Regions from separate parts of the Thermobacillus sp. genome, predicted to be linked through region 2. Evidence: predicted binding sites of a transcription regulator. Region 2 holds the regulator's gene; the other holds the start of a gene.

Region 1 (4,737 bases), on a different contig from region 2:
CGATATCGCCTGGTCCGTCTTCCTCGCCGATCTGTACACGGACGATGAGCCGGCCGCCGTTTACCGGTCGGCGTTTCTGTCCGGCGGGGGACACCGGGCGGAGGAGCTGGAGCCGTTCGAAGCGATCGCCCTGCTCCGGTGGATGCTGCTGGACCGGCTGGCCGGCATGCCGCGCACGGAGAAGACGGACGGACGGCTCAGGCGCATGTTGGAGACGAATCGATACATCAACCGGACGGAATGGCCCTGAACCGGATGATCGGAAGGGAGACGGTTCACGGGGAAAGGATGCACGCATGGAACTTCCGCAACAACTGAGATTGGCCATCGAGCGGCATATCCAGGGCATGGATCATGCGAAGCTGAAACGGGATCTGCAGTCGCTGAGCGAGCGCTATCGGACCGCCGGCGGCAGAGGCCGGAGGTTGCTTACCGAAGATGCCGAAGCGGCCTCATACGCGATCGCGCGCATGCCGGCGACATACGGCGCCGTCGCGGCGGCGCTGAACTATGCGCTGGAACGGACGCCGGAGCGGCCGGAGACGCTGCTGGATTGCGGCGCGGGGACGGGGGCCGCTTCCTGGGCGGCCGACGCGCTGCTGGATCTGCGCGGCGTCACCTGCCTGGAACGGGAGCCGGCCATGATCCGGCTCGGGCGCAGCCTGGCGGCCGATGCATCGCCCGCATTGCGGAACGCGGACTGGGTCCGCCGCGACCTCGCGAAGGACGACATTCCGGAGCGGGCGGAGCTCGTCCTCGCCTCCTATGTGCTGAACGAAATGAACGAAGCGGACCGGGCGGCGGCGGTCGTGAAGCTGTGGAACGCGGCGGAGCGCATGCTGCTGATCGTGGAGCCGGGCACGCCGGCCGCGTATCGCGGGCTGATGGCGGTGCGCGAGCAATTGCTCCGGCTCGGCGCCCATCTCGCCGCGCCGTGTCCGCATGCGTCGGCGTGTCCGATGGAGGGCGAAGACTGGTGCCATTTCCGCTGCCGCATTCCGAGAAGCCGGCTGCACAAGCAGCTGAAGGACGGGGCGGCGCCCTACGAGGACGAGAAATTTTCGTATCTGGCCGTGACGCGCGAGCCCTGCGGGAGGGCGGAGGCGCGGATCATCCGCCGCCCGCGGATCGACAAGGGGCGGATCGGCCTCGAGCTGTGCACGCCGGACGGCCTGCGCAGCGTGGACGTGCACAAGAAAGACGGAGAGCTCTTCAAGCGGGCGCGTAAAGCCGAATGCGGCGATGCGTTCAGCGCGCCGGGTGCCGGCGGGACCAGAAGCTGATCCTGCGCATTGCAGGACCGGGCGGAAGGAAGGGAAGCCAATGGGTTACATTATGGAATTGCGCCGGTTCGTCGGCAGCCGCCCGCTCATCATGGCGGGAGCCGCCGTCATGGTGCGGGACGGCGAAGGCCGGCTGCTGCTCCAGCGGCGGGCGGACACGGGCGATTGGGGCACGATCGGCGGCGCCATGGAGCCGGGCGAGTCGTTCGAGGAGACGGCGGCGCGGGAGCTGTACGAAGAAGCCGGGCTTCGCGCGGCATCGTTCAAATTTGTGGCGCTGCTCTCCGGGAGGGACATGTACTACCGCTATCCGAACGGCGACGAAGTATACAACGCGCTTGTGGTGTTCGAGGCCGAAGGCGTGACCGGCGAGCCGGTCGTGAATGACCACGAAGGGCTGGAACTGGCCTGGTTTCACCCGGACCGCCCGATTCCGGAACTCCATCCGATGGCCGAACGAATCTTGCGCAAGGCGGGTTATGTAACAGAACGTTCATAGATTCGCGATCCGGTTGTGATATTTGTCACACAGACGCTCCCCTGCGGCATCTACAATGGGATCAGTTCCGAGAAACAATGATAGGGGAGTGCGGAGAATGAAAAAATGGTTGAAAATGTTGGGTCTGGCCGTGGGCGTGTCCATGATGATTTCGGCCTGCGGCGGCAATTCGGATAACGCAGGCAGCAACAGCGGCTCCGGCAACAGCGGTTCCGGGCAGTCCGCTTCGACGGGCGAGACGAAATCGTTCGAGATCAAAGCGAAGAACTGGGCGTTCGAACCGACGGAGATCCGCGTGAACAAGGGCGACACCGTCGAGATCAAGCTGGTCAACGAAGAAGGCATGCACGAAGTCGAGATCAAAGGTTACGGCAAGAAGATCAAGGACAGCGAGACGATCACGTTCACGGCCGACAAAGCGGGCGAGTTCGAGTTCATCTGCTCCCTCTTCTGCGGCACGGGCCATGACGACATGATCGGCAAGCTGATCGTCGAATAACGGCTATTATTCAAGGCATCATCTTTTCAAGAGGCGGATGCGTTCCGACGGAATGCGTCCGCTTTTGTTGTTATCCGAATATTATGACGATTTGTAACAAAACCGACGAAAATGGCCGACGCTATTGTGATTTATCTCACAATGAACGGGTATGCGGGCCATTACACTTACGGTAAAAAACGAGGAAAGGGTGAACCGTATGTCCCGGGACCGAAGCGATAAAGAGAAGGACACGCTGAAAGGCACGTTTACGTCCGTCATGCTGCTCGGCGGCTTCATAGCCCTGTCGTGGCTGGGGGTTTTCATTCTTTTCATCAACAGGTAGGGGGTAGCATCATGCATATTCATCGTCTGGAGAAAATCTGGCTGGCCATCGGCGTCGCGATGCTGTTCGTCTTCCTGGGCGTGATCGGCGTCGGCGCGTTTGCCATGGGGATGCAGCCGCCGACCGGCCACCATACGATCGATCCGGAGAAAGTCAGCGAGACATACCCGTTCAACAACCCCGGCCTCGAGCAGGTCGGCGAGAACGAGTACAACGCCTACATGATCGCTTACGCGTTCGGCTTCAAGCCGGCGAAGATGGAAGTGCCGCTCGGGGCGAAGGTGCATTTTCAGGTGACCAGCCCGGATGTCGTGCACGGTTTCCAGATTACGGGCACGACGGTCAACCTGATGGCCGTGCCGGGTGAGGTCAACCACTACACGTACACGTTTGACAAGCCGGGCGAGTACCTGGTGCTGTGCAACGAATACTGCGGCGCGGGCCATGAATTCATGGCGACGACCATCATCGTGAAATGAGACCGACAATACCGAAACGGAGAGGATGATCGAGCGTGACTGCTACTGTGATGCAAGCGTCCGCCGCCGACAATAAACGGCCGTTCGACGGCAAAGATGCGAAGCTGGTGCTGGCGCACCTTCTGGTGGCCTTCACGGCGCTTCTGCTCGGCGGCGTCGCGGGCGTGCTGCAAGGGCTCGTCCGCGGCGGCATGATCGAGCTGCCGTCGGAGATCGGCTACTATCAAATTCTTACCGCGCACGGCGTCCTGATGGCGCTGATCTTCACGACCTTCTTCATCATCGGATTCCTGTATGCTGGCGTCAGCAAGACGATGGGCGGCAAGCTGCTCGGCGTCGTGAGCCGGATGGGCTGGGCCGGCTACGTCCTGATGACGGTCGGCACGATCCTCGGCACGATCATGATTCTGGCGAACGAAGCGACGGTGCTTTACACGTTCTACGCGCCGCTGAAAGCCAATCCGTTCTTCTACATCGCCCTGGTGTTCGTCGTCGTGGGCAGCTGGATCAGCGGGTACGGCATTTTCGCGCAATACCGGTACTGGCGCAGGACGCACAAGGGCAGCGTCAGCCCGCTGTTCGGCTTCATGGCCGTCGCCACGATGCTGGTCTGGCAGATCGCCACGATCGGCGTCGCGATCACGGTGCTGTTCCAGTTCATTCCGTGGTCGTTCGGCTGGGTGGAGAAGATCAACATCATGATCAGCCGGACGCTGTTCTGGTACTTCGGCCATCCGCTCGTCTACTTCTGGCTGATGCCGGCGTACATGTGCTGGTATATCTGCATACCGAAGATCATCGGGGGCAAAATATTCAGCGATTCGATGGCGCGGCTGTCGTTCGTCCTGTTCATTCTGTTCTCCATCCCGGTCGGGTTCCACCATCAATTGATGGAACCGGGCATCGCACCGGTCTGGAAGTACATTCAGGTCGTCCTGACGTTCATGGTCGTCATTCCGTCTCTCATGACCGCGTTCGCAATGTTTGCAACGTTCGAGCAGACCGGTCGGGCCAAGGGCGCGCGCGGGCTGTTCGGCTGGCTGAAAACTTTGCCGTGGGGTGACGTCCGTTTCTTCGCGCCGTTCATGGGCATGCTCGTGTTCATTCCGGCCGGCGCTGGCGGCATCATCAACGCGAGCAACCAGATGAACGCGATGGTGCACAATACGCTGTGGGTCACGGGGCACTTCCACCTCACGGTCGCCACGACGGTCGCCCTGACGTTCTTCGGCGTCGCCTACTGGCTCATTCCGCACGTGCTGGGCAAACAGCTCACGCCGCGGATGAACCGGCTCGGCATCATCCAGACGATCATCTGGCTGATCGGGATGTTCTTCATGTCGGGGTCCATGCATACGGTCGGCCTGTTCGGCTCGCCGCGCCGCACGGCGTACACGACGTACGGCGACCATCCGGACGCGGTCTTCTGGATGCCGTATCACGTGGCGATGGCGATCGGCGGCACGATCCTGTTCATCGGCGTCATCCTGATGTTCTGCAACATGATCGCCTTGATGCGCGCGCCGAAAGGCGACGAGAAAACCGCGGCCGAGTTCCCGATCGGCGAGACGGCTGACGCAGCCGAACCGACGCCGAAGTGGATCGAGCGCTGGGGCGTATGGGTGGGCGTACTCGTTGTGTTGATCCTGTTC
Region 2 (4,737 bases):
AATACAGATTGAGCAGCATCAGCACCAGACCGATCCCGAGCAGGATGATGACAGCCCAACGCTTCGGCGTCATGAAGCGAATATCGGATTGCCGGCGCCTCATGTCGCCGAGCTCAGCCTTTCGAAGCGGGCGGCCGCTTCCGCGGCGATCCGTTCTTCGTCCAGCCGCGTGCAGGTCCGATTCCTCACGACTTGCACGCCGTCGACCCAGACGTGTTTCACGTCTCTGCCGTTGCCCGCGTAGACCAGATGGGAGATCAGATCGGTCCGCGGATAATAGTGCGGCTGGTCGATGTCGAGGGCCACAATGTCCGCCCGCATGCCGGGCTTGAGGCTCCCGATCTCGTCCGACTGCCAGATGGCCTTCGCCCCGTACACCGTTCCGAGCTTGAGTGCTTCATAAGCGGGCACCGCCGTCGGATCGCCGGATACGCCCTTGTGAATGAGCGCCGCGAGCCGTATTTCGTCGAAAACGTCAAGGTTGTTGTTGCTCGCCGCGCCGTCCGTGCCGAGCGACACGGTCACGCCCGCGCGGAGCATGTCCGGCACCCGCGCGACGCCGCTGGCAAGCTTCAGATTGCTCGCCGGGTTGTGGGAGACGGCAACGCCCCGTTCGGCGAGCAGCGCGATCTCGTCATCGTTCAGATGGACGGCATGCGCCACAAGCGTCGGCCGGCTGAACATGCCGAGCCGGTCAAGATGCTCGACCGGCCGGACGCCGTAATCGCGCACGTTCTGCTCCACCTCCGCGGCCGTCTCCGACATATGGGTGTGCATCGGCAGATCGAGATCGTGCGCGGCCTGCACGAATTGCTCGATGAACGCCGGCGGACAAGTGTAGGGCGCGTGAGGCGACATCATGACGCGGATGCGGCCGTCCGCCTTGCCGTGCCAATCCCGCGCGAACCGGATCGCGTCCTCGAGCTTGGCGCGCTGCTCCGCCTCGGAGCACAGGCCGATGACGCCCCGGGCCAGCACGCCCCGGAGGCCCGCCTGCTCGACAACCTGCGCCACTTCATCCATATGATCGTACATGTCGACGAACGCCGTCGTCCCGCGCTTCAGCATCTCGACGGCCGCAAGCGCCGCGCCGGCGCGCACATCTTCCGCCGTGAAGCGCGCCTCGAGCGGCCAGATCTTGTTCTGCAGCCAGTCCTGCAGCACCATGTCGTCGGCATACCCGCGAAGCAGCGTCATGGCTGCGTGGCCGTGCGTGTTGATCAGCCCCGGCATGAAGAGCAGGCCGCTGCCGCTGATCCTTTCCGCCCCGTCGGCCAGCGCGCCGGGATGCGCTTCGGCAAGATAGACGATCCGGCTGCCTTCCACGACCAGATGGCCGTTTACAATCGGCTGGCCGTCGTCCATGGTCAGAAACGTGCCGCCCTCAATCCACCACTTTGTCGTCATCGTGATCCGCATCCTTTTCCAAATAATAAGCAAGGCTGAGCAGTTCGGTCGTAAAATCGGCGTGATGAACCCGCACGGACGGCGGCACTTTCAGAATGGCCGGCGCGAAATTCAGAATGCCTTCGATGCCGGCGTCCGCCAGCTGGTCGGCCACTTTCTGCGCCGCCGCGGACGGCACGGTGATGATGCCGATCCGGATTTGCAGCGCTTCGACCGTCGCCTTCAGTTCCTCCATCGGCTGCACACGCATCGTGTTGATCTGCATTCCGATCTTGTCGGGATGGTCGTCGAACACTGCGACGATCTTCATGTTGTCGCGGCTGTACCGGTTGTAGTTGCAGAGCGCCTGGCCAAGATTGCCCGCGCCGACCAGCGCGACATTGATTCCCCTGTCCAGTTTCAGGATGTGCCGGATCTTGCTGATCAGGTAGGAGACGTCGTAGCCGATGCCCTTGCGGCCGAATTCGCCGAAGTACGCCAGATCCTTGCGGATCTGCGCGGGGTTGAGGTCGAGCTTGCGGCCGAGCGCCTGCGACGAGACGGTCTGCACCTCGCCGCGCGAAAGCTCGTTGAGCGCCTGAAGATAGAGCGGCAGTCTGCGCACGACCGCCTCGGATATTTTCGTCTGCTGCTTCATCACGCGGATCCTCCCTGCGTCGTCCCGGTTTCACTCAGCCACTCCCGAATGCGCGGCACAATCTGTTCGATGTGCATCGTCTCGATCTTGGGGCCCGGCAGCGAGTACAGAAAATATTTGCCGTAGCTCGTTTCAATGACGCGCGTGTCGTACAGGATGACGATTCCCTTGTCCTTCGCCGTGCGGACGAGGCGGCCGAAGCCTTGCTTGAAGCGGATGACCGCCTGCGGAATCGACAGTTTCATGAACGGGTTCTTCTTCTCCGCCGCCAGCTGTTCCGATTTCGCTTCGAGCAGCGGATGGTTCGGCGGCGTAAACGGCAGCCGAACGATGGCGAGACATGTCAGCGCGTCGCCCGGCAGATCGACGCCTTCCCAGAAACTGCTCGTGCCGAGCAGCACCGAGGCCTGCTGCTGCCGGAACCGGCGGACAAGCTTCGTCCTGCCGCCGCCGTCGATGCCCTGGCCGATGACGGCGATTCCCGCTTCGGCAAGCCGCTCTTTCAGCGGCTCATACACCTGCTTCAGCATCCGGTAGGACGTGAACAGGACGAGCATCCTGCCTGATGTCTCGCGCGCCACGTCGGCCAGCGATTCGACGAGCGCGGCAAGGAACGCCGGATCCGCCGACGCCCCCTTGATCGGCGGGAGGTTGCGCGGGATGACGACCAGCGCCTGGTCGCGGTAATTGAACGGCGACGGCAGCTGGACGGTCGCGAGCCGTCCGTCCGCTTCGAATCCGGACAGCCCGAGTTGTTCGGTCGCGTACTCGAACGATTTGTGCACGCTGAGCGTGGCCGAGGTCAGGATGACACTCCGCTTCGAATCGAAGAAGTATTGTTTGAGCAGTCCGCTGACATCGGCGGGCACGGCATAAAGATGCACCGACCGCGACTTGGAGAACGCGTTTGCCTCCAGCCAGTAAACGGTCCCGCCTTCCTCCAGCTTGACGAAACCGTGCAGATCGTCGCGGACGCGCGCCAGATCCTTCACCCGGCCCGCGGTGTCGACGGCCACCGCTTCGACCTCGGCGTCGTCGCAATGTTCCTTGATTTCCGCGAGCAGCTTGTCGAACGTGCGGATAATCTCGTTCAAGGAGGCGAACACGTTCGCTTCGGCCGTCCGCACCGCTTCCCATTCGGACGGCGGCTTATCGGCCCTGAGCCGCAGGACGCCCTGCCCGCCGTCGGCGTCGGGCTCCGGCTGCGCCAGCCGGTACAGCAGTTCGAACAGCTCGTCCCAGTGGATGCGCAGCTCGCCGAACACCGGGACGGCCTTCTCGATCGTTTCGATCCACGCTTCCGCGCGCGCATGGCCGGTGGACGCGATCTTCTGCCTGAGCTGGAAGATCAGCCCCGAGCGGGCATCCTTGCTCAGCCGCGTCAGCGGATGCATGCCGCTGTTGTAGGAGAGCTGCGTGCCGAGATGTTTGCCGGCGGCGTCATCCAAATGATGGGCTTCATCGACGATGAGGTGGTCATATGCGGGCAGCAGCCGGTATTCGGCGCGGATGTCGGTGAACAGCAACGAATGGTTTGTGATGACCAGGTCCGCATGGACGGCTTCCTGCTTCGCCCGGTGATAGAAGCAGTGCTTGAACCATGGGCAGGAGCGGCTCAGGCAAGAGTCGGCGTCGCTGGCGACGGTGTGCCAATATTCGGCGCCCCGGCCGCCGAAGTTCAGCTCTTCCTGGTCGCCGTGCTCCGTCTCGCCGAGCCAGACCAGCATCTGCGCCGTCGTCAGCCGGTCGTCCGCGGGCGCGATGTAATCACGCGCCGCGATTTTGCTCTCAAACTTGCGCAGGCACAGGTAGTTGCCGCGGCCTTTGAAGACGGACGCCTTGAACGGCAGCGGCAGCACCTTGGCAAGCAACGGCACATCCCGCTCGCGGATCTGTTCCTGCAGGTTGATCGTATGGGTGCTCACGACTATTTTCTCGTCATGGCGGATACCATAGAAGAGAGCCGGAATGAGGTAGCCGAGCGACTTGCCCGTGCCCGTGCCGGCCTCGATCATCAGATGGCGGCCGGATTCCAGCGCGTCGTACACTTCGCGGAACATGCGCACCTGCGCCTCGCGCGGTTCGTATCCCGGAACATGTTCCTTCAACCGGGCCAGCGTCTCTTCCAGAAACGTCTCGAAATCGAGCTCCCGCAGCCGTTCGGCCGACTTCGGGTCATCATGGCGCGGCGGTTCTTCGTCCGTCCATTCGCCGACCTTGAGCGCGAACTGGCGATAGTAACGGTAGCCGTTCGGATCGGCGGCGTTCAGACGCTGCCTGCGCTGAAGCGCATCGTGCACAATCCAGCCGAGATCGTCGCCATCGCCAAGCTGCGCGGCCAGCCGCTCCAGCGTCAGCAGCGGTAAATTGCGCAGTTTGTCCATGCAGGTCTTGAAGAGAAGGGCAGTCGCCATCGCATCGCTGTCGGCCTGATGATGGCGCTCATGCTCGATGCCGAGCGCTTCGGATACGGCGCCCAGCTGGTAGGACGGCTGGGTCGGATACAGCATGCGCAGCAGCTGCAGCGTGTCGAGCACCCTTCCCGTGAACGGCATGTAGCCGCACCGGTCCAGCGCCTGGTTAAGGAAACCGACGTCAAATCCGGCGTTGTGCGCCACCAGCACCGCGTCACTCAGCAGCGGAATGACCTCGAGCAGCACATCTTCCGGTTCGGGCGCTTCACGCACGACTTC

The links. Region 2 encodes Rex, which represses fermentation and respiration genes when NADH is low (regulators of the CRP and FNR family bind a similar motif). Its sites were predicted from a motif close to TTGTGAAATATTTCACAA; they were not measured.
Region 1: a site for Rex is predicted at 2,406-2,423, ahead of C6W55_RS10390 (cytochrome c oxidase subunit II). Genes of this name have one in related genera too.

The regions. Positions count from the first base shown of each region.
Region 1 is NZ_QEWA01000038.1:115,353-120,089, forward strand. Features, by position in the region: gene C6W55_RS10370 (aminoglycoside phosphotransferase family protein) at 1-250, shown strand, start outside; gene C6W55_RS10375 (small ribosomal subunit Rsm22 family protein) at 297-1,283, shown strand; gene C6W55_RS10380 (NUDIX hydrolase) at 1,324-1,782, shown strand; gene C6W55_RS10385 (cupredoxin domain-containing protein) at 1,880-2,281, shown strand; gene C6W55_RS10390 (cytochrome c oxidase subunit II) at 2,618-3,085, shown strand; gene C6W55_RS10395 (b(o/a)3-type cytochrome-c oxidase subunit 1) at 3,136-4,737, shown strand, end outside.
Region 2 is NZ_QEWA01000033.1:184,651-189,387, forward strand. Features, by position in the region: gene C6W55_RS06960 (cell wall elongation regulator TseB-like domain-containing protein) at 1-103, opposite strand, end outside; gene C6W55_RS06965 (amidohydrolase) at 100-1,407, opposite strand; gene C6W55_RS06970 (redox-sensing transcriptional repressor Rex) at 1,385-2,044, opposite strand; gene dinG (ATP-dependent DNA helicase DinG) at 2,044-4,737, opposite strand, start outside.